DNA from 2 places in the Ruminococcus sp. AF17-22AC genome. Region 2 is predicted to be linked to the other one. Evidence: predicted binding sites of a transcription regulator. Region 2 holds the regulator's gene; the other holds the start of a gene.
What was found. The regulator HrcA, encoded in region 2, represses chaperone genes, less so after heat shock. The targets are predictions, from matches to a motif close to TGTTAGCACTCNNNNNNNNNGAGTGCTAACA.

Region 1: the regulator HrcA is predicted to act here: its motif matches at 12,477-12,507, upstream of groES (co-chaperone GroES).

Annotation. Positions count from the first base shown of each region.
Region 1 is NZ_QRXT01000010.1:78,010-93,390, reverse strand. Features, by position in the region: gene DWW86_RS13350 (PolC-type DNA polymerase III) at 1-3,195, shown strand, start outside; gene DWW86_RS13345 (fructose-1,6-bisphosphatase) at 3,280-5,235, shown strand; gene DWW86_RS13340 (YARHG domain-containing protein) at 5,284-6,210, shown strand; gene DWW86_RS13335 (helix-turn-helix domain-containing protein) at 6,294-6,509, opposite strand; gene DWW86_RS13330 (YifB family Mg chelatase-like AAA ATPase) at 6,764-8,284, shown strand; gene dprA (DNA-processing protein DprA) at 8,351-9,238, shown strand; gene topA (type I DNA topoisomerase) at 9,301-11,370, shown strand; gene codY (GTP-sensing pleiotropic transcriptional regulator CodY) at 11,501-12,289, shown strand; gene groES (co-chaperone GroES) at 12,541-12,825, shown strand; gene groL (chaperonin GroEL) at 12,996-14,621, shown strand; gene DWW86_RS13300 (DUF6106 family protein) at 14,712-15,215, shown strand; gene guaB (IMP dehydrogenase) at 15,284-15,381, shown strand, end outside.
Region 2 is NZ_QRXT01000005.1:67,435-82,815, forward strand. Features, by position in the region: gene DWW86_RS08945 (ribonuclease J) at 1-1,121, opposite strand, end outside; gene DWW86_RS08950 (DUF1292 domain-containing protein) at 1,209-1,466, opposite strand; gene ruvX (Holliday junction resolvase RuvX) at 1,480-1,902, opposite strand; gene DWW86_RS08960 (IreB family regulatory phosphoprotein) at 1,907-2,179, opposite strand; gene mtaB (tRNA (N(6)-L-threonylcarbamoyladenosine(37)-C(2))-methylthiotransferase MtaB) at 2,294-3,610, opposite strand; gene DWW86_RS08970 (HPr family phosphocarrier protein) at 3,832-4,068, shown strand; gene thiI (tRNA uracil 4-sulfurtransferase ThiI) at 4,161-5,342, opposite strand; gene DWW86_RS08980 (cysteine desulfurase family protein) at 5,394-6,548, opposite strand; gene DWW86_RS08985 (16S rRNA (uracil(1498)-N(3))-methyltransferase) at 6,565-7,308, opposite strand; gene prmA (50S ribosomal protein L11 methyltransferase) at 7,313-8,266, opposite strand; gene dnaJ (molecular chaperone DnaJ) at 8,421-9,602, opposite strand; gene dnaK (molecular chaperone DnaK) at 9,750-11,627, opposite strand; gene grpE (nucleotide exchange factor GrpE) at 11,666-12,298, opposite strand; gene hrcA (heat-inducible transcriptional repressor HrcA) at 12,329-13,381, opposite strand; gene DWW86_RS09015 (pyridoxal phosphate-dependent aminotransferase) at 13,646-14,803, opposite strand; partial or broken gene uvrB (excinuclease ABC subunit UvrB) at 14,927-15,381, opposite strand, start outside.

The DNA.
Region 1 (15,381 bases), on a different contig from region 2:
TGTGTACCGAAGGAATCCGATTTCAAAGTTCTTTACGGAATGGAAGCTTATCTGGTAGATGACCTGAAAGGTATTGTGACCAACAGTAAAGGACAGTTGATAGATGGAAAATTTGTTGTATTTGACATCGAGACGACAGGTTTCTCACCGCTGACCTGTCAGATCATTGAAATTGGTGCGGTCCGTGTGGAAAACGGGGTGATCACAGATCGTTTTTCAACATTTGTAAATCCGAAAGTACCGATTCCATACAGAATCGAGCAGCTGACAAGTATCAATGATTCAATGGTCATGGATGCACCGGATATTCAGACGATACTTCCACAGTTCCTGGAATTTTGTGAGGGTGCTGTCATGGTGGCGCATAATGCAGATTTTGATATGAGTTTTATCATTGAAAACTGCAAGAGACAGGGGCTTCCACAGGAGTATACATATGTCGATACAGTCGGTATGGCGCGTTTTCTTCTGCCAGCGCTGAACCGTTTTAAACTGGATACAGTTGCCAAAGCAGTTGGCGTATCTCTGGATCATCACCACAGGGCAGTGGATGATGCAGCATGTACGGCAGAAATTTTTGTACGATTTGTGGAAATGCTGAAAGAGCGCGATATTTATGATGTGGATGCACTGAATCAGCAGGGAAATGTTTCGGTCAATACGATAAAGAAGCTGCCAACTTACCATGCAATTATTCTTGCAAGAAATGAGACCGGGCGAATTAATCTGTATAAGCTTGTCAGCCAGTCGCACCTGAAATATTATCGCCGTCGTCCGCGTGTACCGAAAAGTCTTTTTCTCGAACACAGGGATGGGCTTCTGATCGGAAGTGCTTGTGAGGCGGGAGAACTGTATCAGGCAATTCTTCGAAATGCACCGGAACCGGAGATTGCAAGACTTGTTAATTTCTACGATTATCTGGAAATCCAGCCGCTCGGAAACAATGCATTTATGCTGGCAGATGAAAAGAACGACCGTATTCAGTCCAATGAAGACCTGATCGAGATCAACAAAAAAATCGTCAAGCTGGGTGACCAGTTCAAGAAGCCGGTCGTTGCGACCTGTGATGTGCATTTTATGGATCCGGAGGATGAGATCTACCGCCGTATCATCATGGCTGGAAATGGTTTTTCTGATGCGGATAACCAGGCACCTCTCTATCTTCGTACTACCGAGGAAATGCTGGAAGAGTTTTCCTATCTTGGAAGCGAAAAAGCAGAAGAAGTCGTTATTACAAATACAAACAAAATCGCAGATATGATCGAGAAGATTTCACCAATTCATCCGGATAAATATCCTCCGGTCATTGAAAACTCTGATCAGGATCTGAAGGATATCTGTTTTAATAAAGCACATGAGATGTATGGAGAAGTACTTCCGCAGATTGTAGAAGACCGACTGAATAAAGAACTTCACTCTATTATTTCCAACGGTTATGCGGTTATGTATATCATTGCGCAGAAACTGGTGTGGAAATCCAATGAGGATGGATATCTGGTAGGTTCCCGAGGATCTGTAGGATCTTCGCTTGCAGCAACGATGTCCGGTATTACGGAAGTAAATCCGCTGCCGCCACATTATCTTTGTCCGAATTGCAAATACAGTGATTTTGATTCACCGGAGGTGAAAAAATTTGGTGGTATGGCAGGTTGTGATATGCCGGACCGTATCTGCCCGAAGTGCGGAACAAAGATGAACAAAGAAGGCTTCGATATTCCTTTTGAAACATTCCTTGGTTTCAAAGGTGATAAAGAGCCTGATATTGACCTGAACTTCTCCGGTGAATATCAGGCAAATGCCCATCGTTATACAGAGGTTATTTTTGGAAAGGGTCAGACATTCAAGGCAGGAACCATCGGTACACTTGCGGAAAAAACAGCGTTTGGTTATGTGAAAAACTACTACGAAGAACGTGGACAGCACAAACGTTACTGTGAGATCAACCGTATCGTACAGGGATGTACCGGTATCCGAAGAACGACCGGACAGCATCCGGGCGGTATCATTGTTCTTCCTGTTGGTGAGGAGATTGAGAAATTTACACCGGTGCAGCATCCGGCAAATGACGAAAACAGTGATATCATCACGACACATTTTGATTATCATTCCATTGACGGAAACCTTCTGAAACTTGATATTCTCGGACACGATGATCCGACAATGATCCGTATGCTGGAGGATCTTACCGGCTTAAGTGCCAGAGATGTTCCTCTGGACAGCAAAGAAGTTATGTCTTTGTTTGCAGGTACGGAGGCATTGGGAATAAAACCGGAAAATATCGGCGGCTGTAAGCTTGGCTGCCTTGGTGTGCCGGAGTTTGGTACGGATTTTGCGATGCAGATGCTGATTGATACAAAGCCAAAGTATTTTTCTGACCTTGTACGTATTGCCGGTCTGTCTCATGGTACGGACGTATGGCTTGGCAATGCACAGACCTTGATCGAAGAGGGAAAAGCAACGATTTCCACCGCAATCTGTACACGAGATGACATCATGATCTACCTCATCAGTATGGGCGTAGAGAGCAGTCTTGCGTTCACTATCATGGAGGCCGTCCGTAAAGGAAAGGGACTTCGTGATGAGTGGGAAGCAACTATGAGAGAACATAATGTACCGGAATGGTATATTTGGTCCTGTAAAAAAATTAAGTACATGTTCCCGAAGGCACATGCTGCGGCATACGTTATGATGGCATGGCGTATTGCCTGGTTCAAGGTGTTTAAACCGCTGGCATATTATGCGGCATTTTTCAGTATCCGGGCAACGGCATTTTCTTATGAGACAATGTGTATGGGTCGTGAGCGTCTGGACTTTTATCTGGCAGAATTGCGTAAAAAGGGTGATGCAGCATCAAAGAAAGAACAGGATACTATCAAAGATATGCGAATCGTACAGGAAATGTATGCGCGTGGTCTGGAGTTTATGCCGATCGACCTTTACCGCGCAAAGGCAAACCGTTTTCAGATCATAGATGGGAAACTGATGCCGGCACTGAACTGTATTGAAGGTATGGGAGATAAGGCTGCCGAGGCCGTGGTAGATGCGGCAAAGCAGGGAAAATTCCTGTCAAAGGATGACTTCCGTGACAGGACAAAAGTCAGCAAAACAGTCATCGACCTTATGGATGATATGGGATTGTTTGGAGATATTCCGCAGTCGAACCAGTTTTCACTGTTCGACGGGGTAATTGCATGATCCTACATATATAAAAGTCATGTAGTAAGTTTGTATTACTGATTGGAATGTGGTATATGTTAACATGGCAAAAAGGAGAAGAACATGAAAAAAGAGGAATTGAGATATTTACAGAGACTTGCGGAACTGTACCCGACGATCGGGAAGGCTTCTACGGAGATCATCAATCTTCAATCGATTTTAAATCTTCCGAAAGGCACGGAGCATTTTATGTCGGATCTGCATGGCGAATACGAAGCGTTTTCACACGTGCTCCGAAATGGCTCCGGTGCAGTCCGAAAGAAAATAGATGATGTATTTGGGCATACCCTGAGCAACAGCGATAAGAAAGCGCTGGCAACTTTGATCTACTATCCAAAAGAAAAAATACAGCTGGTCAAAAAAACAGAAGATGATATGGAAAACTGGTACAAGATTACATTGTACCGACTGATCGAAGTCTGCAAGACGACGGCATCGAAATATACACGATCCAAGGTACGTAAAGCCCTGCCGCCGGATTATGCTTATGTGATCGAGGAACTGATCACGGAAAAGGCGGAGGTTCTTGATAAAGAAGCGTATTATGATTCAATTGTAAATACGATCATTCAGATCGGACGTGCAGAGAATTTTATCATTGCACTTGCAGAATTGATCCAGCGTCTTGTTGTGGATCATCTTCATATTCTCGGGGATATTTTTGACCGTGGACCGGGACCGCATTTTATTATGGACCGTCTGATGAAATATCACTCCCTTGATATCCAGTGGGGAAATCATGATGTTGTATGGATGGGAGCAGCTGTGGGACAGCGGGCATGCATTGCGACGGTACTTCGCAACAGCATTCGTTATGGCAATCTTGACATTCTTGAGGACGGTTATGGAATCAATATGCTGCCGCTTGCAACCTTTTCCATGGAAGTTTACAAAGATGATCCGTGCAGTGCTTTTGAGATGAAAGGTACTTCTAATTATAATGCACTGGAAAAAGAACTCGGCCAGAAGATGCACAAAGCGATTTCTATCATTCAGTTCAAGCTGGAGGGACAGCTTATCCGAAGACACAGGGAATTCCATATGGAAGACCGTTGTCTGCTTCACAGGATCGATCCGGTGAAGGGAACTGTGACGCTTCCGGACGGAAAGGAATATCCGATGCTGGATACAGAATTCCCGACGATTGACTGGAAACATCCATATGAGCTGACAGCAGGAGAGCGTGATGTGATAGAACGTATGGAAACAGCTTTCCGCAACTGCGAAAAACTTCAGAAACATATGCGCCTGCTTCTGGATAAAGGCGGCCTGTACAAGATATATAATGGAAATCTGCTTTTCCATGGATGTATTCCGTTGAACGAGGATGGAAGCCTGAAAGAAATCCAGATTTACGGAAAGAAATACAAAGGGCGTGAACTGTATGACATACTTGAGACTTATGTAAGAAGAGCATTTTTTGCAGTGGACAGTATGGAACAGCGAAAAGGGATGGATATTCTCTGGTTTATCTGGGCAAGTCCGTCGTCACCATTATTTGGCAAGGATAAGATGACCACATTTGAGAGATATTTTATAGCAGATAAAGAAACACACAAAGAGACGAAAGGTGCATACTATCATCTGCTTGAAGATGAAAAAGTAGTGGATACGCTGCTTCAGGAATTCGACCTTTCTCCGGAGCACGGACATATTATCAATGGTCACGTACCGGTACATCAGGGAGAGGGAGAAAGCCCGGTAAAATGCAATGGCAAGGTGATCGTTATTGACGGCGGCTTCTGCAAGGCATATCAGAAGGTGACCGGAATTGCAGGTTATACTCTGATTTACAACTCTTACGGGCTGATCTTAAGTGCACATGAACCGTTTACATCCAAGGAAGATGCCGTTTCAAAAGAAAGCGACATCGTATCAAACAGAGTGTCCGTACATTATACGTCAAAGAGACGCCTGGTGGGTGACACTGATACCGGAAAGGCACTGCGGGAGCGTATTGAAGAACTTATGCAGCTTTTGGATGCATATCGTAAGGGATACATAAAAGAAAAGAAATAGACAGAAATAAGAAACACAACAGGTAAGACTGAAACAGAGGTGGTACCAATGAGAAGAAAAAACAGGCTGAAAATGCTGCTGATTATCCTGATATCGATCTTTATTATGTTTGCGGCAGCGGCACTTCTTCTGGCAAGCTTTCAGAGAAGTGCGAGAGAAGCGAAGCAAAAAAAGGAAGCAATTGAAAATGCGGCAAAACTGACACCAACGGCAGAGCCTACAGCGATACCGTCTCCAAGTCCGACGCCGAGACCAACGGCTACACCTACTCCGGTTCCGGAGCAGAGAGTTACGTTTAATCCGGATAATTTCTGGGATTACTGGTACAGTACAGATGGCCTTGTAACAATCAATATTTACAATATCAGTCAGGATACCGTATCATTTAGTTTTTATCAGACGGATGCAGGACAGACACAGGCAGTATCTGCGGATATAACTGCAGAAGTTGCCGGCAATGCAGCGGCGTTTTCCTTCGGTGATTCAGCGGGAAACTCAGCGTCAGGTAATCTGACATTTGATAATGGGCAGCTTTATCTGAGAGTGACTACAGCAGAGCCGGTATCTTCCGTGTATCCGAATGTAAGCTGTATCATGAGCAGAAATCAGGTCGTGATCAACCCGCCGGAACCGACGGCTACACCGACACCTTCAGAAGAGCAGCCACAGGTCACCGCGGAGAGTGGGGAATATTTCTTCCCGGAGAGTAGCAGCCGTTATCTTACAGATGAAGAAATTTCCAACTATACCTCAGATCAGTTGGAGCTTGCAAAAAATGAGATTTATGCGCGTCATGGAAGACAGTTCGTGACGGATTATATTGCGGACTATTTTAACAGCAAATCCTGGTATCAGGGAACGATAGATCCGGAGACTTTTGATGCAGAACAGGGTTCTGTTTTTAATGAGTATGAAATCGCAAATATTAATAAAATCCAGCAGTGGGAAGATCAAAAAGCAAGTGAAGGAAACTGAGAAATTTTGATTTTATAATGAAAAAGAGGAAGCAATCCAATCGGGATGGCTTCCTCTTTTTTTCGTTGATGAAACAGAAATGACTATTTTACAGGTGCTTTGTTGTCGGTACGACCTACAAGATAATCAATCGTTGTGTCATAATAGTCAGCAAGGCGGATGAGCATTTCAATCGGAATGCCACGTGAGCCTGTTTCATAATGAGAATAGGAACGCTGACTGATATGCAGAATTTCACCAAGCTGTCGCTGAGAAAGGTCAGAATCTACACGAAGATCCTGAATACGTTGAAACTTCATAAGCTCACCTCCTGTTTTTTTGCAATTATAAAACAGACCGAAATGTGCTATTGCGTTTGGGAGCAAAATGGACTATAATGAAATGAAATACAGAGGGCTTATATACAAATTCTATCTATCTTTTTTGCCGCTCTTATTTATGGAGGGCTAAAATCTTTAAAATCCCATGAGTGATATAACAAAATACAGATTTATATGAGGTTCATTGAGAAGAAAATGCAAATCGGGAGCATTTACAGACAGAAAGGAGATTTATGTTTGCAAGTGTTTTTTCAGCAGCCATTTCAGGAATGGAAGTTCATCTCATAAAGGTTGAAGCAGATGTAAGTGACGGACTTCCTTCCTTCACTATGGTCGGTCTGCCGTCGACTCAGGTAAAAGAAGCACAGGATCGGGTACGTACAGCCCTTAAGAATAACGGAATCGCGCTTCCACCCAAGAGGATCACCGTTAATCTGGCACCGGCGGATATCAGGAAGGAGGGCGCAGGTTTTGATCTTCCACTGGCAGCGGCTGTACTTGCGGCTGCCGGCGTGCTTTCAGCAGCACAGTTGGGAAATGTAATGATGGCGGGAGAAATCGGATTGAATGGAGAAATCCATGCGGTATCTGGAATCCTGCCGATGATCATTCGGGCAAGGGAAGAAAAGTGTCGTTTCTGTGTAGTTCCGTATGATAATCTGAGGGAAGCACATCTGATCCCTGATATGAAAGTGATCGGTGTATCTAATCTGCAGGAGATGCTCCGCTATGTTGGTGCACCGGATTCTTATAAAAAGGCAGTGGAGACCAAAAGAAAAGAGAAACAGGAAAATGCAGTGGATTTTTGTGAGATCCATGGACAGGAAAGTCTGAAAAGAGCAGTCGAGATTGCTGTCAGTGGATTTCATAATCTTCTGATGATCGGTCCGCCGGGAGCCGGTAAGACGATGATCGCCAGGCGAATTCCGGGAATCATGCCGGAGCTTACAGTAGAAGAAGGACTGGAACTGACGAAAATTTACAGTATTGCCGGATTACTGCCGGCAGAAGACCCACTGATCCGGATACGTCCTTTCCGAAGTCCGCACCATACCTGTTCTGCACAGGCACTGGCAGGCGGCGGAAGGAATCCACGTCCGGGAGAAATCACGTTGGCACACAGAGGGGTACTGTTCCTTGATGAGATGCCGGAGTTTTCCAGAAGAAGCCTGGAAATCCTGCGTCAGCCACTGGAAGATAAGGTGATCCATATTTCGCGTGTTTATGGAACGTATGATTTTCCGGCACATTTTATGTTGTGTGCAGCAATGAACCCATGTCCCTGTGGATATTATCCGGATATGAACCGATGCAGATGTACACCGGCACAGGTAGGGCAATATCTAGGGAAACTCAGCCAGCCGCTTCTGGACAGACTGGATCTCTGTGCAGATGTTTCACCGGTAGATTTCGATGGGATGAGCAATGGAAAGATTGGCGAAAACACGAAACAGATACGTATGCGGGTAGAAGCAGCACAGCAGATACAGAAAGAACGCTTTAAGGATGAGAAGATTCAGTTTAACGGAGAAATGAGCGGAAAGCAGGTCGAAAAATTCTGCCATCTGGATGATTCGGCAGGCAGGCTTCTTAAGATGGCATTTCAGCATATGCCGTTCAGTGTGAGAGCGTATCACAGGATTTTGAAGGTGGCACGTACGATTGCAGATATGGAGGCTTCGGAGAATATCAATAAAGAACATTTAGGGGAAGCTTTATCGTATCGTTCCTTTGACAAAAAATACTGGAACTGAAAAATGATTAAAAACATTCAGAATAAAAATCAGGTAAAAGAGATAATGTATAGAGGAGATATTTATATGGAAGAAACTCAAAAAATGCCAATCAGGGAAGTAGGGGCGAAGGATAAAGAATATCCGGAAAAATTGCGTCAGTATACTGGAATGCCGGAGAAGTTATATATCAGAGGTAACTTTCCGGATCCGGAAAAACCGACAGCAGCGATTGTCGGTGCGCGGGCGGCAACTCCTTACGGGCGTATACAGGCATTTCGGTATGCGAGATACTTAAGTGAGGCGGGAGTACAGGTCATTAGTGGGATGGCTTACGGAATCGACACGGAGGCACATAAAGGGGCTCTGGAAGGAAGAGGAGGAACCTGGGCTGTTCTTGGAAACGGACCTGATATCTGCTATCCGTCAGGCAACAGAGGGCTGTATCAACGTATCCTGCGTACAGGTGGAGGAATCATCAGCGAGCAGACACCGGGGACAAAAGCACGAAATTATTTTTTTCCGGCAAGAAACCGGATTATCAGTGGACTGGCAGATCTTGTTCTGATCGTAGAGGCATGTGAAAAGAGTGGTTCCCTGATAACGGCACAGTGGGCCCTGGATCAGGGCAAGGCAGTTTTTGCTGTACCGGGACCGGTCAATGAGGAGAGAAGTATGGGATGTCATAAACTGATCTATGATGGTGCAGGAATTGCTTACACACCGGAAATCCTGCTCCGTGAGATGGGAATAGAGTATGAAAATCCTGTTAAAATAAAGACAAAAAATGACTTAGGGCTTGCAACCGATTTGAAATTGGTGTATAGTTGTCTCGATTTACGACCAAAATCTATGGATTTTTTGATTCAGAAAACAGGACTTCCGCCGGAAAAAATCGGCAGTCTTTTGCTGGAACTGACATTGTCAGGACTGGCACTTGAAGTCGGCAGACACTACTACGTAAAGACAACATAACAATGGGTGACGATGATTTTCCCGGAAGTTTTTATGAATAATGGATAAGTAGGAGAGATAGCATGGCGAAATATCTGGTGATAGTAGAGTCACCTGCGAAAGTAAAAACTATAAAGAAATTTCTGGGAAGTAACTATGATGTACAGGCATCCAACGGACATGTGCGGGATTTTCCCAAAAGCCAGTTCGGTATTGATGTAGAGAATGATTTTGAACCGAAATACATCACGATCAGAGGAAAAGGCGAACTTCTGGCAAATCTCAGAAAGGCTGCCAAAAAAGCAGATAAGATTTATCTCGCAACTGACCCTGACCGTGAGGGAGAAGCAATTTCCTGGCATCTGATGCAGGCACTGAAAGAAGATCCGTCTAAAATGCGCCGAATCTCCTTCAATGAGATTACAAAGACTGCAGTAAAAGCTTCAATCAAGCAGCCACGCGATCTGGATCTGAATCTTGTGGATGCACAGCAGGCGAGAAGAATGCTTGACCGAATGGTAGGTTATACGATCAGCCCGCTTCTGTGGGTAAAGGTCAAAAGAGGATTAAGTGCAGGCCGTGTACAGTCGGTTGCACTGCGTATTATCTGTGACAGAGAAGAGGAGATTAATTCATTTATTCCGGAAGAATACTGGAGTCTTGACGGCGAGTTCAAGATAAAGGGAGAGAAGAAACCTCTGCAGGCTAAATTCTACGGTACGGATAAGAAGCTTCCGGTCCATAACAGAGCAGAGATGGATAAAATACTGAAAGCACTGGAAAATGCGGAGTATGAGATCACAGAAGTTAAAAAGGGTGAGCGTACCAAGAATGCACCGCTTCCGTTTACGACCAGTACTCTGCAGCAGGAGGCTGCCAAGACGTTAAACTTTTCCACTCAGAAAACTATGCGTCTGGCACAGCAGTTGTATGAAGGTGTGGACATCAAGGGCAGTGGTACTGTTGGTCTGATCAGTTATCTGCGTACCGATTCCACGCGAATCTCACAGGAAGCAGATCAGGCAGCAAGAGAGTATATTGAAGCGCAGTATGGAGACGACTATGTTTCCACTACAGGTAAGACTGTCAAGAAGGAACAGAAGATTCAGGATGCGCATGAGGCAATCCGACCAACCGATATTACCAGACTTCCGGCAATGATCAAAGAGTCTTTGTCCAGAGATCAGTTCCGCCTGTATCAGCTTATCTGGAAACGTTTTACTGCCAGCCGCATGTCAGCAGCGAAATATGAGACAACATCTGTAAAAATCGGAGCAGGAGAATATACCTTTACAGTTGCGGCTTCAAAGATTGTATTTGATGGTTTTATGTCTGTGTATGTGCAGGAAGAAGATAATCAGAAAGGCAATGTATTAAGCCAGAGCCTCGAAAAAGGCATGAAACTGGAACTGACAGAATTAAAGCCGGAACAGCATTTCACACAGCCGCCGGCACATTATACGGAAGCATCTCTGGTAAAAGCGCTGGAAGAGCAGGGAATCGGACGTCCGAGTACGTATGCGCCGACGATCACAACGATCATCAGCCGTCGTTATGTGTCTAAAGAACAGAAAAATCTCTACGTGACAGAACTCGGAGAAGTTGTCAATAATATTATGAAACAGGCTTTCCCGAGTATTGTAGATGTTCGTTTTACTGCGATGATGGAAGGACTGCTTGACTGCGTGGAAGAAGGCACGGTTCAGTGGAAGACAGTTGTGCGTAACTTCTATCCGGATCTGAAGCGAGATGTTGACGCGGCAGAAAAGGAACTGGAAAAGGTTGAGATTCAGGATGAAGTCAGTGATGAGGTATGCGATGTCTGTGGACGTAACATGGTCATCAAATATGGACCTCATGGAAGATTTCTTGCGTGCCCGGGATTTCCGGAGTGCAGAAACACCAAGCCATATTATGAAAAGATTGGTGTGGCATGTCCGAAGTGCGGTAAGGATGTCGTGTTGAAAAAGACTCAGAAGGGACGTAAATATTACGGTTGCATTGACAATCCGGAATGCGATTTCATGTCATGGCAGAAGCCATCGGCAAAGAAATGTCCGAAGTGTGGAAGCTATATGGTCGAAAAAGGAAATAAGATTGTCTGCAGTGAGACAACTTGCGGTTATGTGGAGCAAAAGTCTAAAGAAGACTAAATATACAAATTTTCTGAAAATGCGGACAAAATCGAAAAAAATATAAAAATATCTTGTGTTTTCGCTATAAAACGTGTAAAATTAAAACATAAAGACAGAAACATCGAGAAAACATGAGAAGGAGGCCGTAATGAGCGTTCAGTTGTTGGATAAAACCAGAAAAATTAATAAACTTTTGCACAACAGCAGTTCCAGTAAAGTTGTGTTTAATGATATCTGTCAGGTTCTGATGGAAACTTTAAGCTCTAACATTCTGGTGCTCAGCAAAAAGGGTAAAGTGCTTGGAATCAGTCTGTGTCCGGGTGTCGAAGAAATCACTGAACTGATCGAGGACAACGTAGGCGGACATATTGATTCCCTGTTGAATGAACGTTTTCTGGGCGTATTATCTACAAAAGAAAATGTAAATCTTCAGACACTTGGCTTTGAACATGTAAACAGCAGCTGCTATGGTATCATCAATCCAATCGATATCGCGGGAGAACGTCTGGGAACTGTATTTATGTACAGAAATGACAGACCATATGATATAGAGGATATCATTGTCAGTGAATATGGCACGACCGTTGTCGGTCTGGAAATGATGCGTGCAGTCCATGAAGAAAATGCAGAAGAGGATCGTAAGCAGCAGGTCGTTAAATCCGCATTTAATACGCTGTCATTCTCCGAGCTGGAGGCAATTATTCATATTTTTGATGAGCTTGATGGTGAGGAAGGTATTCTGGTTGCAAGCAAGATTGCAGACCGTGTGGGTATTACGAGATCAGTTATTGTCAATGCACTTCGGAAGTTTGAAAGTGCCGGAGTTATCGAATCTCGTTCCTCCGGAATGAAGGGTACGTACATTAAAGTATTGAATGAAGTGATCTTTGATGAACTGGAAGAGATTAAGGCACAGAGGAATAAAAAATCTTCATAAATGAATATAGTCGTACAAAAAGCAAAAGCCTTTCCCATTTTGGGAGAGGTTTTTCTTTGCTTAAAATAAGAAAGTGAGAAAACAAGAGAAAATAAGAGAAAATAAAAGAATATAAATAAAAACCTATTGATTTATGACTGTAAAAAGAGTTGCACAAAATCACGAATTTCAATAATATAGGGACAGTGATTAGCACTCAAGCGAAATGAGTGCTAGTAATAAAAAGGCAACAATAAAGGAGGACATAGATCATGAAATTAGTACCTTTAGGTGACAGAGTTGTATTAAAACAGTTAGAAGCAGAAGAAACAACAAAATCCGGTATCGTACTTCCGGGACAGGCACAGGAAAAACCACAGCAGGCAGAAGTTATCGCTGTAGGACCTGGTGGAGTAGTTGAAGGCAAAGAAGTGAAGATGGAAGTTGCTGTAGGAAACAAAGTTATCTATTCCAAATATGCAGGAACAGAAGTAAAACTTGACGGTGAAGAATACATTATCGTAAAACAGAGCGACATTCTGGCAATTGTAGAATAGTAGTAAGCATTCAGTAGGTAGTATCCCGCGAGGTGATTTGGCATGTTTTGGCCAAAAGCCCGAGACATACAAGGCAAAATGCTATCACCGAAGGTGAATTGGAATGCATTTTGACTCGTAACTGAGAGGGTACTGAACAGTTATGAATAATATTCAGGAGGACAGTCATCATGGCAAAAGAAATTAAATTCGGCGCAGAAGCAAGAGCTGCACTTGAAGCTGGTGTAAACAAACTTGCAGATACAGTAAGAGTAACAATCGGACCAAAAGGAAGAAACGTAGTACTTGACAAACAGTTTGGTGCTCCGCTTATCACAAACGATGGTGTTACAATCGCAAAAGAAATCGAACTGGAAGACGGATTCGAAAATATGGGTGCACAGCTTATCAAAGAAGTTGCATCCAAAACAAATGACGTAGCAGGTGATGGTACTACTACAGCTACTGTACTTGCGCAGGCAATGGTTCATGAAGGAATGAAGAACCTGGCAGCAGGTGCAAATCCGATCATCCTGAGAAAAGGAATGAAAAAAGCAACAGATACTGCTGTAGATGCAATCAAAGAGATGAGCCAGAAAATCAGTGGAAAAGCTCAGATTGCAAACGTTGCTTCTATCTCTGCAAGTGATGAAGAAGTCGGACAGTTAGTTGCAGATGCAATGGAAAAAGTGTCCAACGACGGTGTTATCACAGTAGAAGAATCCAAGACCATGCATACAGAGCTTGATCTTGTAGAAGGTATGCAGTTTGACCGTGGATATATTTCCGCATATATGTCCACAGATATGGAAAAAATGGAAGCAAACCTTGAAGATCCATACATCCTGATCACTGACAAAAAGATCAGTAACATTCAGGAAATTCTTCCGTTACTGGAGCAGGTTGTTCAGGCCGGTGCAAAACTTCTCATCATCGCTGAAGATGTAGAAGGTGAAGCACTTACAACTCTGATTGTAAACAAATTAAGAGGAACATTCCAGGTAGTAGCTGTTAAGGCTCCGGGATATGGTGACAGAAGAAAAGAAATGCTTCAGGATATCGCAATCCTGACAGGCGGTCAGGTAATTTCCGAAGAACTGGGTCTGGAACTCAAAGAAGCTACAATGGCTCAGCTTGGACGTGCAAAATCCGTTAAAGTTGCAAAAGAAAACACAGTTATCGTTGATGGACTTGGTGACAAGAAAGCAATCGAAGATCGTGTTGCTCAGATCCGTAAACAGATCGAAGAAACAAAATCTGAATTTGATAAAGAAAAATTACAGGAAAGACTTGCAAAACTGGCAGGTGGCGTAGCTGTTATCCGTGTTGGGGCTGCAACTGAAACTGAGATGAAAGAAGCAAAACTTCGTCTGGAAGATGCTCTTGCAGCTACAAGAGCAGCAGTAGAAGAAGGAATCATCGCAGGTGGCGGATCTGCATACATCCATGCATCTAAAAAAGTTGCTGAGCTTGCCACAACTCTGGAAGGTGATGAGAAGACTGGTGCGAACATCATTCTCAAAGCTCTGGAAGCTCCGTTATTCCACATTTCTGCAAACGCAGGACTGGAAGGCTCCGTTATCATCAACAAAGTAAGAGAATCCGAACCGGGCATTGGTTTCGATGCTCTGAATGAGAAATATGTAGATATGGTAGGTGCTGGTATCCTTGACCCGGTTAAGGTTACAAGAAGTGCTCTTCAGAACGCAACAAGTGTTGCTTCTACACTCCTGACTACAGAGTCTGTAGTTGCCACAATCAAAGAAGATACTCCGGCTATGCCGGCAGGTGCTCCGGGAATGGGCGGCATGATGTAAATAAAGTACAAAAATTAAGGGATTGGCGTCATAGACGCTGATCCCTTTTTGTGATAAAATTATTTAAAATACCTTTAAGGAGAAGATGATATGAGTGACCTTTATTCAGAATTTCTGGTGAAGAAAGAATCGACAGCAAAGGATACAATAGTTAAGTACGGGTTGATCGTGCTGACCATTCTTGCGGCAGGAGCCGGGCTGTTTATCAGTCCATTGCTTCTGGTTCTGGCAATTGCGCTGGGAGTTGCATGTTATTTTGTGATTCCGCGGACGGATCTGGAGTATGAGTATCTTTTTGTAAACGGGGAATTTGACATTGACATGGTTATGGCAAAGTCCAAACGTAAAAAAGTGATGTCTGTGAATCTGTCAGAAGCAGATCTGATCGCTCCGCTGAATTCCCACAAAATGGATTATTACAACGGAAACAGCCGCATGAAAACACTGGATTATTCTTCGGGAAATCCGGAACACAAACGCTTTGCAATCATCATGAAAGCCGGTGGGGAGAACAGCCGGATCATCATTGAGCCGGATGATGAGATGGCAAAAGCTATCAAAAATTCAGCTCCGAGCAAAGTTTTTTTGGATTGACACCTCAGTTCTTTTTTGTTACACTTTGAATCAAAATCAAAACAACATAATACAAGGGAGGAAATGCAATGGGTACAATTATCGGTGAAGGCATTACATTTGATGACGTCCTGTTAGTTCCGGCATATTCAAAAGTAATTCCGAATCAGGTAGATGTTACAACACA
Region 2 (15,381 bases):
GCTGCCATAGACTCTCCCTGGCTTCCTGTCGTGATCAGAACTACTTTTTCATCCGGATAGTTCTTAACCTGATCGATCTCAATCAGCGTATTTTCCGGAATTCGGAGATAACCAAGCTCTGATGCAACAGAAATGATATTGACCATACTACGGCCTTCGACTGCAACCTTACGTCCGAAACGGTATGCAGTATCAATGATCTGCTGCACACGGTCAACGTTTGAAGCAAAAGTCGCAATAATGATTCGTGCGTTTTTGTGTTCGTTAAACAGATTGTCAAAGACGCGTCCCACGGTACGTTCGGACATGGTGAATCCCGGACGTTCTGCATTGGTACTGTCACACATCAGTGCAAGTACACCTTTCTTACCAATCTCGGCAAAACGCTGAAGATCGATTGCGTCACCAAATACCGGTGTGTAATCCACCTTAAAGTCGCCGGTATGAACTACGATACCTGCCGGTGAATAGATTGCAAGGGCAGACGCATCCTGAATACTGTGGTTTGTCTTGATAAATTCGATGGAAAAATCACCCAGATTGATAACCTGTCCGTGTTTGACTTCTTTTAACTTTGTAGAACGAACAAGATTATGCTCTTTCAGTTTGTTGGTGATCAGTCCAAGTGTCAGTTTCGTAGAATAAATCGGTACATTTACTTCCTTTAAAATGTACGGAAGTGCACCAATATGGTCTTCATGACCATGTGTGATCACGAAACCTTTGACTTTGGAAATATTTTCCTTCAGATAGGTCACATCCGGAATGACAAGGTCGATACCAAGCATATCGTCTTCCGGGAAGGAAAGCCCGCAGTCAACGACTACAATACTGTCTTCGTATTCAAATGCTGTGATGTTCATTCCGATCTGCTCAAGTCCGCCAAGCGGAATGACTTTCAGCTTGGATGTGCCGCGGCGGCCCTTACGTAATCCTGTGCGAAGCTGCTGTTTCTGAACATTCTTAACTGCAGGCTTGCTGCCAGTTTTCTGCTGTGGTTTCTGCTGCTGTTTATATTTGAAATTTTTCTGTTTCGGGTTCTGTTTTTTTGCGTTATTATCAGCAGATTTCCTGTCATGGTTATTGTATCTTCTCGGTTTGAATCTGCTGTCTCTTGGCATACTTTCTCTCTGTGGTGTATGCGCTTTATTTTCGTTCATATTATTTTCTATACTCAATCAAGCACCTCCATAATGCTTCGTGTGCAATCACATTTCAAGGTCTACGTCCTCAAGCATCTGCTCAAAAACTTTATATACTGCCTGCAGTTCGTTCTCATCTTCAACCATTTCATAGCAGGCTTCGGAATCTGTATCTTCTGATACGTCTTTTAAAATATAGGCATTTGCTTCGTCATCCATTGAATCAGAAACAAGGAGGTACGCCACCCCTCCGATTCTTGTCTGCTCCTCAATGTAGAAATCTTCTACTGTTCCATCAGGAGACTGAAATCTGATTTTTTCCATGTTGTCACCTTTGTCATACTGACAGGGAATCCAAATATCCCTGCAAAATAAATACTGCCGCAATGCCGTCCAGATACTGTTTGCGGTTTTCTCTGCGCACACCGGCCTCTATCAGTGTCCGATCTGCCTCTACTGTTGTCAGTCGCTCATCCCACATAATAACTTCAAGCCCTGTCCGCTTTTTCAGCATTTCACCAAATTCAAGAGCTTTTTCCGCGCGCTCACCAACCGTATTGTTCATATTCTTCGGAAAGCCCAACACGATTTTCTCTACTTCATATTCTGCGATGAGTTCTTCAATTCTTGCAAGAGTACGCCGCAGCTTGTTTTCCTGTTTGCGCCATATTGTCTCTACCTTCTGCGCAGTCAGACCAAGTGGATCACTGACGGCTACTCCTACTGTTTTTGATCCGTAATCTAATCCGAGAATCCGCATATTCCTAGCGTTCCCAGGATTTGTTCTTAATATATTCATTAAGTAATTCTTCTACCAGCTCATCTCTCTCGACTTTCATGATCATGCTTCTCGCGCCTTTGTGGCTGGTAATATAAGTCGGATCTCCGGACATAATATAACCGACTATCTGGTTTACCGGATTATATCCTTTCTCATCCATTGCATTGTAGACCAGATCAAGTACTTCTTTAACTTCAAGATCCTGATCTGGTTTTGTTCTGAAATATTGTGTGTTTCCTAAACTGTTTTCTGCCATTTTTCTCACGTCCTTAATAAGATTTCCTTTTTATTTTAATATAATTCTTATCAAAATACAAGAACCCTTTTTTTGTTGAAATTTATATCGAAAATCTGTGCGGCATCCTGCAGATTATTCTGCACGTAAAAGATGGTCTGTCAGAAATCCGGTCACTTTCGCCTCAACAAGATCATTTACCTGATGCACATCCGTCTTTTTGATAACAGCACGTACATATTCACGGCTGTGGCCTACATACCAGTTCTTTCCATCTTCTTCGATTTCCTCTTCAAGAAGAAGTTCGATTGTCTTTCCGATCATCGCCTCTTCGTATTCCTTTGCACGGATATCATGCAATGCCAGGAATTTTTCACTTCGCTGTGCTTTTACCGCCTCTGTGAGCTGGCCGTCCATGGCTGCCGCTTTTGTCCCATGTCTTCTGGAATATTTGAAAATGTGTGTCTCATAAAAATGAATGTTTTTTACGAATTCATAAGATTCTTCAAAATCTTCCTCTGTTTCCATCGGAAATCCTACAATTACATCCGTCGTAAGGGCTGGTGCCGGATAATATCTGCGGATCAGATCACACTTTTCCGCATATTCCTGTGCGCTGTAACGGCGGTTCATATTTTTCAGTGTTTTATTGCATCCACTCTGAAGAGACAGATGGAAATGCGGGCAGACCTTTCCTGTCGCAACGATTCCTTTCAGAAATTCTTCGGTAATAATCCTCGGTTCAAGAGAACCAAGACGGATTCTCTGAATTCCCGCTACTTTACTTACCGCCTGAATCAGAGAAAGAAGGCTCTCTCTTTCTTCTTTCGGAAAATCTACGCCGTAGGAACTTAAGTGGATGCCGGTAAGTACGACTTCTTTATAACCTTTGGACGCAAGTGTCTCAACTTCTCTTAATACATCCGCAATTTTTCTGCTTCGCACACGTCCCCTCGCAAACGGAATAATGCAGTAAGTACAGAACTGGTTGCATCCGTCCTGTACTTTGATGTACGCGCGAACATGTTCCGCTGTCTGTTCGATAGAAAGCTCCTCGTACTCTTTTGTGTGGTTGATCTCGATCACCTGTACCTGTTTGGAATGTTCTTTTTCATATTCTTCCAGCACTTCTACAATCTGTGTCTTCTGATTATTTCCGAGAATCAGGTCAACCGCATTATCTTCTTTTAATTTTTCTGTGTCTGCCTGTGCATAACATCCGGCAGCTACCACGATCGCATCCGGGTTCATTTTTTTTGCCTTATGCAGCATCTGTCGGGATTTACGGTCTGCAATATTCGTAACCGTACAGGTATTGATCAGATATATGTCCGCTCCTTCCGTAAAAGGTACGATCTCATATCCTGCTTTTTCCAGAAGCTGCTGCATTGCTTCTACTTCGTATGCATTTACTTTACAGCCCAGATTATGAAGGGCAACCTTTTTTTTCATATTTTTAACCTCATATATATTTTCTGATATTTTCACTTTGTATTCCGATTTTATTGTTTTTATAACTGTTCAGTACCTTCACAGTTACCTGCTGAATAGTTGCATTTTTTGTATATACAGACGAATATTTTACCATAATTTCATCTGATTTTCCCTTGACTTTTCAGAGGCGTACGGGTAAGATTAATCACATAACAACACTAAATAGGGAGGTTCTCAAAATGAAAACATTAAAAATCTCGCTGAATTCTATCGATAAAGTGAAAGCATTTGTTAACGAGATCAGTAAATTTGACTGTGACTTTGACTTAGTATCCGGAAGATATGTGATCGATGCAAAATCCATCATGGGCATCTTCAGTTTAGACTTATCCAAACCGATCAATCTGAATATCCATGCTGAAGGCAGCACTCTTGATACTATTCTGACAATCGTACAGCCGTATGTAATTGAGTGATCTGTATAATCTCCTTAAGGAGATCATGAATGTAAGACAGTTTTAAAACAGCTTCTGTGCATATGCATGAGAAGCTGTTTTTTTCTTACTGTTTACTGAATTTCGATTACTTCTGTAGATGCCAGCGCTTCTTCTACAAGCTGGTCAATCTTCTCGTTTAATTTCTCTTCTGATCTGTGAATCACCTTGAGATTCGGTTTTGTTACCGGATGTTTTGCCACGAAAATCGTACAGCAGTCTTCAAATGGCTGGATTGAAGTCTCAAATGTATTGATCTTTCTGGAAATCTGAACGATTTCTTCTTTGTCAAATCCAATGACCGGACGATATACCGGGAGTTCACACACTTCATCTGTTGCTGCAAGACTCTGTAATGTCTGGCTTGCAACCTGTCCGATACTCTCTCCTGTAATCAGTCCGAGACACTTATCTTTACGTGCAAAATGCTCTGCAATACGCATCATATAACGACGCATGATGATTGTAAGCTCTTCATGTGGGCACTGATCATAGATATAAAGCTGAATATCCGTAAAGTTTACAACGTGCAGACGGATCGGACCACTGTAGCGTGCAACCAGTTTTGCAAGGTCTACAACTTTCTGTTTTGCACGTTCGCTTGTGTACGGCGGGGCATGGAAATACACTGCCTCGATCTTGACTCCACGTTTTGCGATCATATAACCTGCTACTGGACTGTCAATACCACCAGAAAGGAGAAGCATGGCTTTTCCGTTTGTTCCGATCGGCATCCCTCCCGGTCCCGGAATAGTCTCGGAATATACATAAATCTTGTCACGGATTTCTACGGAAAGTGTCATTTCCGGATTGTGTACATCAACAGATGCCTCCGGGAACGCATCGAGGATTTTTTCACCTATTGCTGCGCTGACTTCCATAGAGGTAATCGGGTAAGATTTTTTTGCTCTTCTTGTGTATACCTTGAAGGAACCTTTGTATTCCGGATATCTTGCTTTCATGTAGGCAACGACATCCTCTGCCATCTGATCAAAGCCCTGATCTTCATAAATGACAACCGGGCTGATACCAACGATACCAAACACTCGTTGTAATGCTTCTACAGCCTCGTCAAAATCATATTTTTCCGGACAGAACACATATACACGGCCCTGTTCTTTCGTTACGGTAAATTCGCCTTCTACCGGCTCGAGAGCCAGTTTCATCTGTTTTACAAGTGCATCCTCAAACAGATATCTGTTTTTGCCCTTGATGGCGATCTCTGCATATTTTATCAAAAATGCATGAAATATCATATCTGGTATTTCCTCCTGAATTTTCTGTCAGTGTTTTCCGACACTGGTTGTTTATTTTCTTGAGTATCTGCGGAGCATCGGAACAAGCTCTTTCATAGTCTGTAAGAAATAATCAGCTTCTTCCATCGTGTTTTCTTCACAGAAACTTAAACGTACTGTACTTTCTATCTGGTCTTTCGACATTCCCATTGCAGAAAGCGTCGCGCTCGGTTTTCTCTTGTGACTGGAGCATGCACTTCCGGCAGAAATGTAGATTCCTTTATCTTCAAGTGCATGAAGCAGGACTTCGCTGCGCACACCCATAACGCTGATGCTCAAAATCTGTGGCGCACCTTCGCGAAGCGGCATACCATTGATACGGATATCCTCAATCTCAGATAAGCCCTCTGCAATATGCTCTTTCAGCTGGTACATATGCTCTACATTTTCGTCGAGATTTTCATAAATCTGCGCAGCTGCCACACCGAGTCCTGCGATTCCAGGCACATTGTCTGTACCGGAGCGCATTCCGCTCTGCTGTCCGCCACCAAGGATCTGCGGAATGATCTTTACTTTTTCATTGATATACAAAAATCCGATACCCTTTGGTCCGTGGATCTTGTGTCCGCTGACTGCAAGAAGATCGATGCCCATCTTTTTCGGGTAAATGCGGTATTTACCAAATCCCTGGATGGCATCTACATGATAAAGAGCCTTCGGGCTTTTTTCGTGAACCATCTTCGCAATTTCTTCTACCGGCATCACGGCACCGACTTCGTTATTTACAAGCATGGTAGAAACCATAATCGTATCCGGGCGCAGAACTGCTTCCAGCGCACTCATCTTTATTTTGCCTTCGTGATCTACCGGAAGATAGGTGATTTCAAATCCCTGTTCCTGCAAAAAAGATGCCGGCTGGCTGACTGCTGCATGTTCTACCGATGTAATAATAATGTGATTTCCGTTTCTCTTGTTTGCCAGTGCACCACCGATCAGTGCAAGGTTATCAGATTCTGTACCACCTGAGGTGAACAGAATCTCTTTTTCCTGCACTTTCAGAATACCTGCAATCGTCTTTGCTGATTCTTTTACGTATTTTTCTGCATCTACGCCTTTTAAATGCATGGCAGACGGATTTCCGAAATCCTCTGTCATCGTCTTCACTACGATATCTTTTACAGAATCATAGCATCTGGTCGTTGCAGAATTATCAAAATAAACTTCCATAACACTCCTCTTTTATCTATTGCTCAAGCTGAAACATCAGGACTGACAAAATGGCAAGTCCGGCTGTCTCTGTACGAAGGATACGTTTACCCAGAGTAATCGGTTTCGCACCTTCGCTGATTGCTGTTTCTACTTCTTTTTCTTCAAATCCGCCTTCCGGTCCGATAAAAATTCCGATAGACTGTCCCGGCTGGATATCGGCAAGAATCTCCTTTGTCTCCTGCATTCCTTTTGCAAGTTCATACGGAATCAGGCGGACATCCATGGATTCTGCATATTTTAACGCTTCTTTAAATGTCAGTACTTCATGTACATTCGGGATCAGCATACGTTTTGACTGCTTTGCAGCACTTTCTGCGATTTGTTTCCAGCGCTCAACCTTTTTTGCTGCTTTTTTGCCGTCCAGTTTCACGACACAACGCTTTGTCTCTACCGGAATCACTTCGTATGCACCGAGCTCAACTGCCTTCTGTATGATCAGTTCCATTTTATCTGCCTTCGGAAGTCCCTGAAACAGATAGATACGGCTCTGAAGCTCATAATCCGGTTCCTGTGCATAAATAATGTGAAGAAGGACTTCGTCCGGGCTGAATTCCTCGATGGTACATCGGTATTCCTTTTTACCTCCGTCGCTGATCCAGAGTTCCTCGCCCTGTTTCATGCGCAGGACATTTGAAATATGATTGACATCACTTCCGAGGATATGAATCTGATGTGCTCCCTCATCAATCTGATGTGGCTCTACAAAAAACCTCTGCATCGTCTCAGTCCTTTCTTGCGGTCACGCAGACCCATTCACCCTGTCTGGTCACTTCCACAAGTGTCAGACCTGCTTTTGCAACAGCTTCTCTGACTACTTCTTCTTTGACATCAAGAATACCGGAGGTGATGTAATAAGCGCCTTTTTTCATCTGATGAACAATCACTGGTGTCAGCGGTACTAGCACATCCGCAAGAATATTTGCAGCTACGATGTCATATTTCTCATAGCCCACCTGATCCTGCACTTCTTTGTCATCGATGATGTTTCCGATCATCATATCGAATGTTTCATCTACGATTTCATTGGCTTCTTTATTATCCTGTACTGCCGGAACAGCACATGGATCCAGGTCAGTTCCTACCACATGACCGGCGCCTAGTTTGAGTGCTGTAATTCCTAAGATTCCGCTTCCGGTTCCGACATCGAGAAGTTCGATGCCCGGTTTTACGTATTTCTTTAACTGACGGATAACAAGCTGTGTTGTCTCATGCATACCGGTTCCGAATGCAGTCCCCGGATCGATATGAAGAATCATCTTGTCCTTGTCTTCTTCTTTTACCTCTTCCCAGGATGGAACGATCAGAATATCGTCCACATAGAACTGATGGAAAAACTCTTTCCAGTTGTTGATCCAGTCTTTGTCCTCAGTCTGGGATTCTTCAATCGTCGCCTCACCGATATCCATAAAGGTACGAAGTTCTTCCAGTGCATTTCTGACATCACGAAGAATGTTTTCTTTATCTGCATCTTCTTCAAGATAAAAATTCAGATAAGCAATGCCGTCATCCGCCGGTCCTTCCGGCATGATGTCAACAAACATCTGTGCTTTATCTTCCTCGGTCAGTGGCTGGTGATCCTGAATCTCCACACCTTCCACACCGATTTCTGCAAGTGTGCAAATGATCATGTCTTCTGCTTCTGTTTTTGTCTTAATGGTAAAACGGTTCCATTTCATATATTGTAATCTCCTGTCTTGTTCTGTGCGACCACTTTACGATATCTGCAAACTGTGTCTGCAATTTTGCCTTATTTTTTATAATACATGATAGTGCAAAAAAAGAAAAGAGGTTTCCCTCTTTTCCTGAAAAGTTTCTTTTGTTTTAGCGAATTTAGTCCTCAAAAGTCTCTTTGAGTTTATCCATAAAACTCTTTTTCTTCTTTTCTGATTTCTCAGATCCGCCTTTTGCCTCAGAACCAGGCTTGTTACCACAGGCCTCATCAAACTTACGAAGAGCTTCTTTCGCTTCTTCATTCAGTTTAGTCGGAACCTGAACGACTAGTGTTACATAATGGTCACCACGGATGTTTTTGTTTCTGAGAGAAGGAACGCCCTTGCCTTTCAGACGGATACGGGTATCTGTCTGGGTTCCCGGCTTCACTTCGTATACAACATCTCCGTCCACAGTGTTGATGTGAATCTCACCACCCAATGCAGCCTGTGCATAGGTCAGCGGTGCTGTTGAAAAGATGTTCATGTCCTGTCTCTGGAAGATCGGATGATTCGCAACATTTACTTCTACAAGCAGGTCACCTCTTGGGCCACCGTTCGTTCCCGGCTCACCTTTGTCACGGATACGGATGCTCTGTCCATTGTCAATACCTGCCGGAATGGAAACCTGTATCTTCTTTCTTGAAGATGTGTAACCTGTTCCACGACAGGAAGTACATTTTTCTTTAATGATCTTACCGCTTCCGTTACAATCCGGACAGGTCTGTACATTTCGAACCATACCAAACATAGACTGCTGTGTATAGACAATCTGACCTTCTCCATGACATTTCGGACAGGTAGTTGGCTGTGTTCCCGGTTTTGCACCGGTTCCGTGACAGGTCGTACATTCATCTTTCAGAACGATTTCGAGTTCTTTGTCACATCCAAACACAGCTTCTTCAAAGGTAATATTTACACGGGCACGTAAGTTGGCACCCTTCATCGGTCCGTTGTTGGTACGGCGTCTTCCGCCGCCTCCAAACAGATCTCCAAAAATGTCACCGAAAATATCACCCATGTCTGCACCGTTGAAGTCAAAGCCGCCGAATCCGCCGGCTCCGCCACCGCCCTGTTCAAAGGCAGCATGCCCAAACTGGTCATACTGTCTTCTCTTTTCTGCATCACTCAGTACACTGTATGCTTCTGTTGCTTCTTTGAACTTCGCTTCCGCTTCTTTGTCTCCCGGATTTACGTCCGGATGATATTTCTTGGCTAATTTTCGATATGCACTTTTTAATTCTGAATCACTGGCTGTCTTGCTGACACCCAGGACCTCGTAGTAATCTCTTTTATCAGCCATCTTTTCTCTTTCCTATATTTTATATTTGCATTGTTGCTCTTTGCAGCTATCCGCCACACCAAAACATTATTATAATCCCCCAATGCCATCCATGCAAGCATGAATGGCATCTGAGGTTTTAGATTTTATTTATATGATTTATATATATTATACTTCTTTATAATCAGCGTCTACAACATCATCGCCATAGCCAGCTTCATTTCCGCCCTGAGCTGCACCTGCGCCTGCTCCCGGGTTCGGACCTGCCTGACCGCCGGCCTGCTGTGTCTGCTCATACATTTTTGCGAAAAGTTTCTGAGCACTTTCCATCATTTTTTCCTGAGCTGCTTTGATATCTGCAATCTGAGCATCTGTCATTTCTGCATTTGCTGTCTGAGCAAGAAGATCTTTCAGTGCATTCAGGTCTGTCTCAACTGCTGCTTTGTCGTTGGCATCAATCTTGTCTCCGGCTTCTTTCAGTGCATTCTCAACCTGGAATACCATGGAATCTGCATTGTTTCTTGTATCGATTCCCTCTTTACGTTTCTTATCCTGAGCTTCGAATTCAGCAGCTTCTTTGACTGCTTTGTCAATTTCAGAATCAGACATGTTGGAACCGGCTGTGATTGTGATGTGCTGTTCTTTTCCTGTACCAAGATCCTTAGCAGATACGTTTACAATACCGTTGGCATCAATATCAAATGTAACTTCGATCTGCGGAACGCCACGACGTGCCGGCGGAATTCCGTCCAGACGGAACTGACCAAGGGATTTGTTGTCTTTCGCGAACTGACGCTCACCCTGTACTACATTGATATCTACAGCTGTCTGGTTATCTGCTGCTGTGGAGAAGATCTGGCTCTTCTTGGTCGGGATTGTTGTATTTCTCTCGATCAGACGAGTTGCGATACCACCCATTGTCTCGATAGACAGTGACAGCGGAGTAACATCCAGAAGAAGGATATCACCGGCACCTGCATCACCTGCAAGTTTACCACCCTGTACAGAAGCACCAAGTGCTACACACTCATCCGGGTTCAGGGATTTGCTTGGCTCTTTACCTGTAAGCTGTTTTACTTTGTCCTGTACAGCCGGGATACGTGTAGATCCACCGACCAGAAGTACCTGACCAAGTTCGGAAGCTGTGATTCCTGCGTCAGACAGTGCACGGCGAACCGGCTCTGCTGTCTTTTCTACGAGGTCATGTGTCAGCTCATCAAATTTAGCTCTTGTAAGGTTCATATCGAAATGCTTCGGTCCTTCTGCTGTTGCAGTGATGAACGGAAGGTTGATGTTTGTTGTTGTTGCGGAAGAAAGTTCTTTTTTAGCTTTCTCTGCTGCTTCTTTCAGTCTCTGAAGAGCCATCTTATCATTGCTTAAGTCTACGCCTTCTGCTTTCTTGAATTCTTCGATCATCCAGTCTGTAACTTTCTGGTCAAAGTCATCACCACCAAGACGGTTGTTACCTGCTGTGGAAAGAACTTCGATAACACCATCACCGATTTCGATAATAGATACATCGAATGTACCACCACCTAAGTCGTAAACCATGATCTTCTGTTCTTTCTCATTGTCAAGTCCGTATGCAAGAGCTGCTGCTGTAGGCTCGTTGATGATACGTTTTACATCAAGACCAGCGATCTTACCTGCATCTTTGGTTGCCTGACGCTGAGCATCGTTGAAGTATGCCGGAACTGTAATAACTGCTTCTGAAACAGTTTCTCCAAGATATCCTTCTGCATCTTTTTTCAGTTTCTGAAGGATCATAGCGGAGATTTCCTGAGGAGAATATTTCTTCTCATCGATTGTTACACGATAATCTGTACCCATCTCTCTCTTGATGGAAGAGATTGTTCTGTCTGCATTTGTTACGGCCTGACGTTTTGCAGGTTCACCTACAAGACGCTCACCTGTCTTTGTGAAAGCGACTACAGATGGTGTAGTTCTAGCTCCTTCTGTATTTGCGATAACGGTTGGCTGTCCACCTTCCATTACAGCTACACAACTGTTTGTTGTACCTAAGTCAATACCAATAATTTTTCCCATGATAATATTCCTCCTGTTTAATATCTGAAATTTAAAAATTAGTTTGCAACCTTAACCATGCTGTGGCGGACTACAAATCCTTTATAGGTGTATCCTTTCTGAAGTTCTTCCACAACAATGTTGTCTCCAACGGATTCGTCTTCTACATGCATTACTGCATTGTGAAGATCCGGATTGAATTCTTTATCAACAGCTTCGATCGGCTCTACTCCCAGACTCTCCAGTGTGGTGGTGAGCTGTTTGTAGATTTTTTCCATGCCCTCAGCAAACGGATCACCTTCCGTTGCCTGTGCAAGACCTCTTTCAAAGTTATCTACCACCGGAAGGATTTTCTCAATGATATCCTTCGCTCCGATGATATACATGCTGGATTTTTCTTTTTCCGTGCGTTTACGGAAGTTATCAAACTCAGCCATATTTCGTTTTAAACGGTCTGTCAGATCTTCGATCTGCTGTTCCAATTTATTATCTTTTTTCTTTTTGCCAAAGAAAGATGTCTTTCCTTTTGCTTCTTTCTCGTCTGTGGCTTCCGCTTCTTTTTCTCCTTTCGGATTCTCTCCTGCGGTTGCCTCCGGCGATTCTTCGACTGGTTCTGTTACAGGTTCTTCAGTCTCCGGAACTTCTTTCTCTGCTTCGTCCTGCACACCAGTTGTTTTTGTTGTTTCTGACACGTTTCTTCTACCGCCTTTCCATTTTGACAGTTAACTGTCTTGGTTACTTTTATTTTTTTTGAATACCTCATCGAGTTCGACCTTGAGGGTCTTCAGACTATTTACTACATTTTCATAATCCATTCGCTTCGGTCCTACGATACCGATTGTTCCATGCATGCCTTCGCCCAGTTCATAAGTAGCAGTAACAACACTGCAGTCTTTCATGGTCGAAATCGGAAGTTCATCTCCGATGTACACCTGAACTCCGGTATTATCATCCGCCATCCGTTCTTTGACCAGATCAACCAGCTGCTGCTTTTCTTCGAAAGTAGAAATCAGTTCGGTTGCCTTAGTCTTGTCAGACAGTTCCGGATATTTAAAGAAGTTCGTCGCACCTGACGTATAGATTTCCAGATCATCTTCATCAACATGAATCGTAGCTGCAACTGCGTCCAGCACTCTTGCAACCAGTCCGCTGTGGATGCCTGCCTGTTCTTTCAGTCTGGCGATCATGCCAAGATTGATATCCTGAATCGGCAGTCCATTCAGATTGGTATTAAGAAGCAGATTCAGCTTCAGGAGTGTCTCATCATCCATCTCTTCATCCAGATCAATGATCTGGTTGCGGATGACGTTTCCCTCGCATACAACCACTGCTACAAGCTGCATTTCATTAACACGGGATAACTGAATGAATTTCAGTTTATTTCCGCTGTACTGGGGAACCGAAACCATCGTCGCGTAATTTGTATTAGAAGCAAGAACTCGTGCTACATTCTTAAGCACCTTTTCCATCTTGTCTGTCTTCTCAATCATCAGATTACGGATCTCTTCGATCTCGTCTTCCTTTTCCTTCATAAGCTCATCCACATAAAGACGATAGCCCTTGTCAGAAGGAATTCTTCCTGCCGACGTATGTGGCTGTACGATGTAGCCCATATCTGTCAAATCAGACATCTCATTTCGGATCGTTGCTGAGCTGACATTCAGATCTGCATCCTTCGAGATCGTCCTCGAACCAACCGGCTCGCCTGTCGCCATGTATGTCTTGATAATCGCTTTCAGGATCCGTTTCTTACGATCCGTCAATTGTTCATCCATGCTCTCAGTTCCTTTCCGTTTCATTTGTTAGCACTCAATAATGAGGAGTGCTAACATCTATACTGTTAAGATAGCACTGTCATTATTGTTTGTCAACAGATAATTATTAATTTTTTTAAAAATCAAAAAAAATCACAGTACAGACACAAATCGGGAAAATCTGCTTTTCCACTTTGTTACTTTGTGTCAGATGTACTGCGATTATGTAAGATTCTGTTCTTAATTTATTGTAAATAAATCTTTCTGCAGATATGTGCTGCTTTCTCAGATTCCGCTTCTGCGGATTGCCTCTACCACCTCGCGGATCTTATCCGGCGGCAGTACAAGCGCAAAACGCACATATCCTTCTCCATGTGGTCCGAAACTTGCACCAGGAGTTACGATAACACCAGCTTTTTCCATCAGTTCCATACAGAATGCCATACTATCAGTACGTCCACCAGGGATTCTCGCCCAGACAAACATGGTTCCCTTTCCATTCGGAAGATCCCAGCCGATTTCACGAAGACCATTGCAAAGTGCATCACGTCTTTCCTGATACATATCGCACTGCTCCTGTACACTTTCCAGCGGACCGTTCAGTGCCGCAATCGCTGCTTTCTGAATCGGAAGAAACATACCAAAATCAATCTGACTTCTTAATTTACGAAGTGCTGCAATCACATCCGGACGACCTACCAGAAAACTGATTCTCGCGCCGGTTACATTAAAGGATTTTGAAAGGCTGAAGAATTCTACACCAACTTCCCGCGCTCCTTCTGTAGAAAGGAAGCTTCCGCCATGCGCTCCGTCAAAGATAATATCACTGTATGCGTTATCATGAATGATAAGAATATCATACTTACGCGCAAACTCTACAATTTCTTCGTACAGCCCCGGTGTTGCAATGCTTCCAACCGGATTGGACGGCAGGGAAACAACCATGTATCTGGCTTTCTTTGCCACCTCTTCCGGGATATCCTTTACATATGGAAGAAACTCATGCTCAGCCACCAATGGATAATAGTACGGCTTCGCGCCTGCCATCAGGCTCCCTGCGGCAAATACCGGATAACATGGATCCGGAAGCAGTACCACATCGCCTTCATCACAAAGCGCCATCCCCAGATGTCCCATACCTTCCTGACTTCCGTAAACAGTCATTACCATATCCGGTGTCAGCTCCACATCAAATCGTTTCTTATAATAAGTACAGACTGCCTCGAGCAGTTCCGGAAGATCACGAAGACTGTATTTCCAGTTATTGTCATCCATTGCTGCTTCTGCAAGTGCTTTTTTGATGTGCTCCGGTGTCTTAAAATCCGGTGTTCCCACACTCATATTATAAATTTTCATTCCCTGCTGTTCCAGCTCCATACGTCGATTATTCAGGGCTGCAAAAATTTCCTCTCCAAATCTGTCTAATCTTTTGGAAAACTGCATATTTCTATCCTTCTTTCGTGTCGTGCTCGTTCCATTTTAGCACGCTCACCATCACTGTACAAGCGTAAAGTGAAAATTAATCACAAGCTACTCTTATGCACTTTGACATTTTCTCTCCATATCTCAGGAATCCATCTCGTCCAGATTTTTCTTAAGCTCGATCATCTTGTCACGCAGCTCTGCCGCCTGTTCGAAGTTCAGATCTGCGGCCGCCGCGCGCATCTGCTTTTCCACCTGTCCAATCAGTTTTGTCAGTTCTTTCCTTGTCATGGATTCCGGATCTTTCTTCAGTTTATCTTCTGTCTCAGCAACAGCCCTGGAAACAGTAATCAGATCGCGCACCGCTTTTTTGATCGTGGTCGGTGTAATTCCATGTTCTTTATTGTATGCCTCCTGAATACTTCTTCTTCGCTCAGTCTCCTGAATTGCCTTTCGCATGGAATCCGTCATCACATCAGCATACATAATGACATGACCTTCGCTGTTACGTGCTGCACGTCCGATCGTCTGAATAAGTGAAACCTCTGAACGCAGAAATCCTTCTTTATCCGCATCCAGGATGGCTACCAGCGTGATTT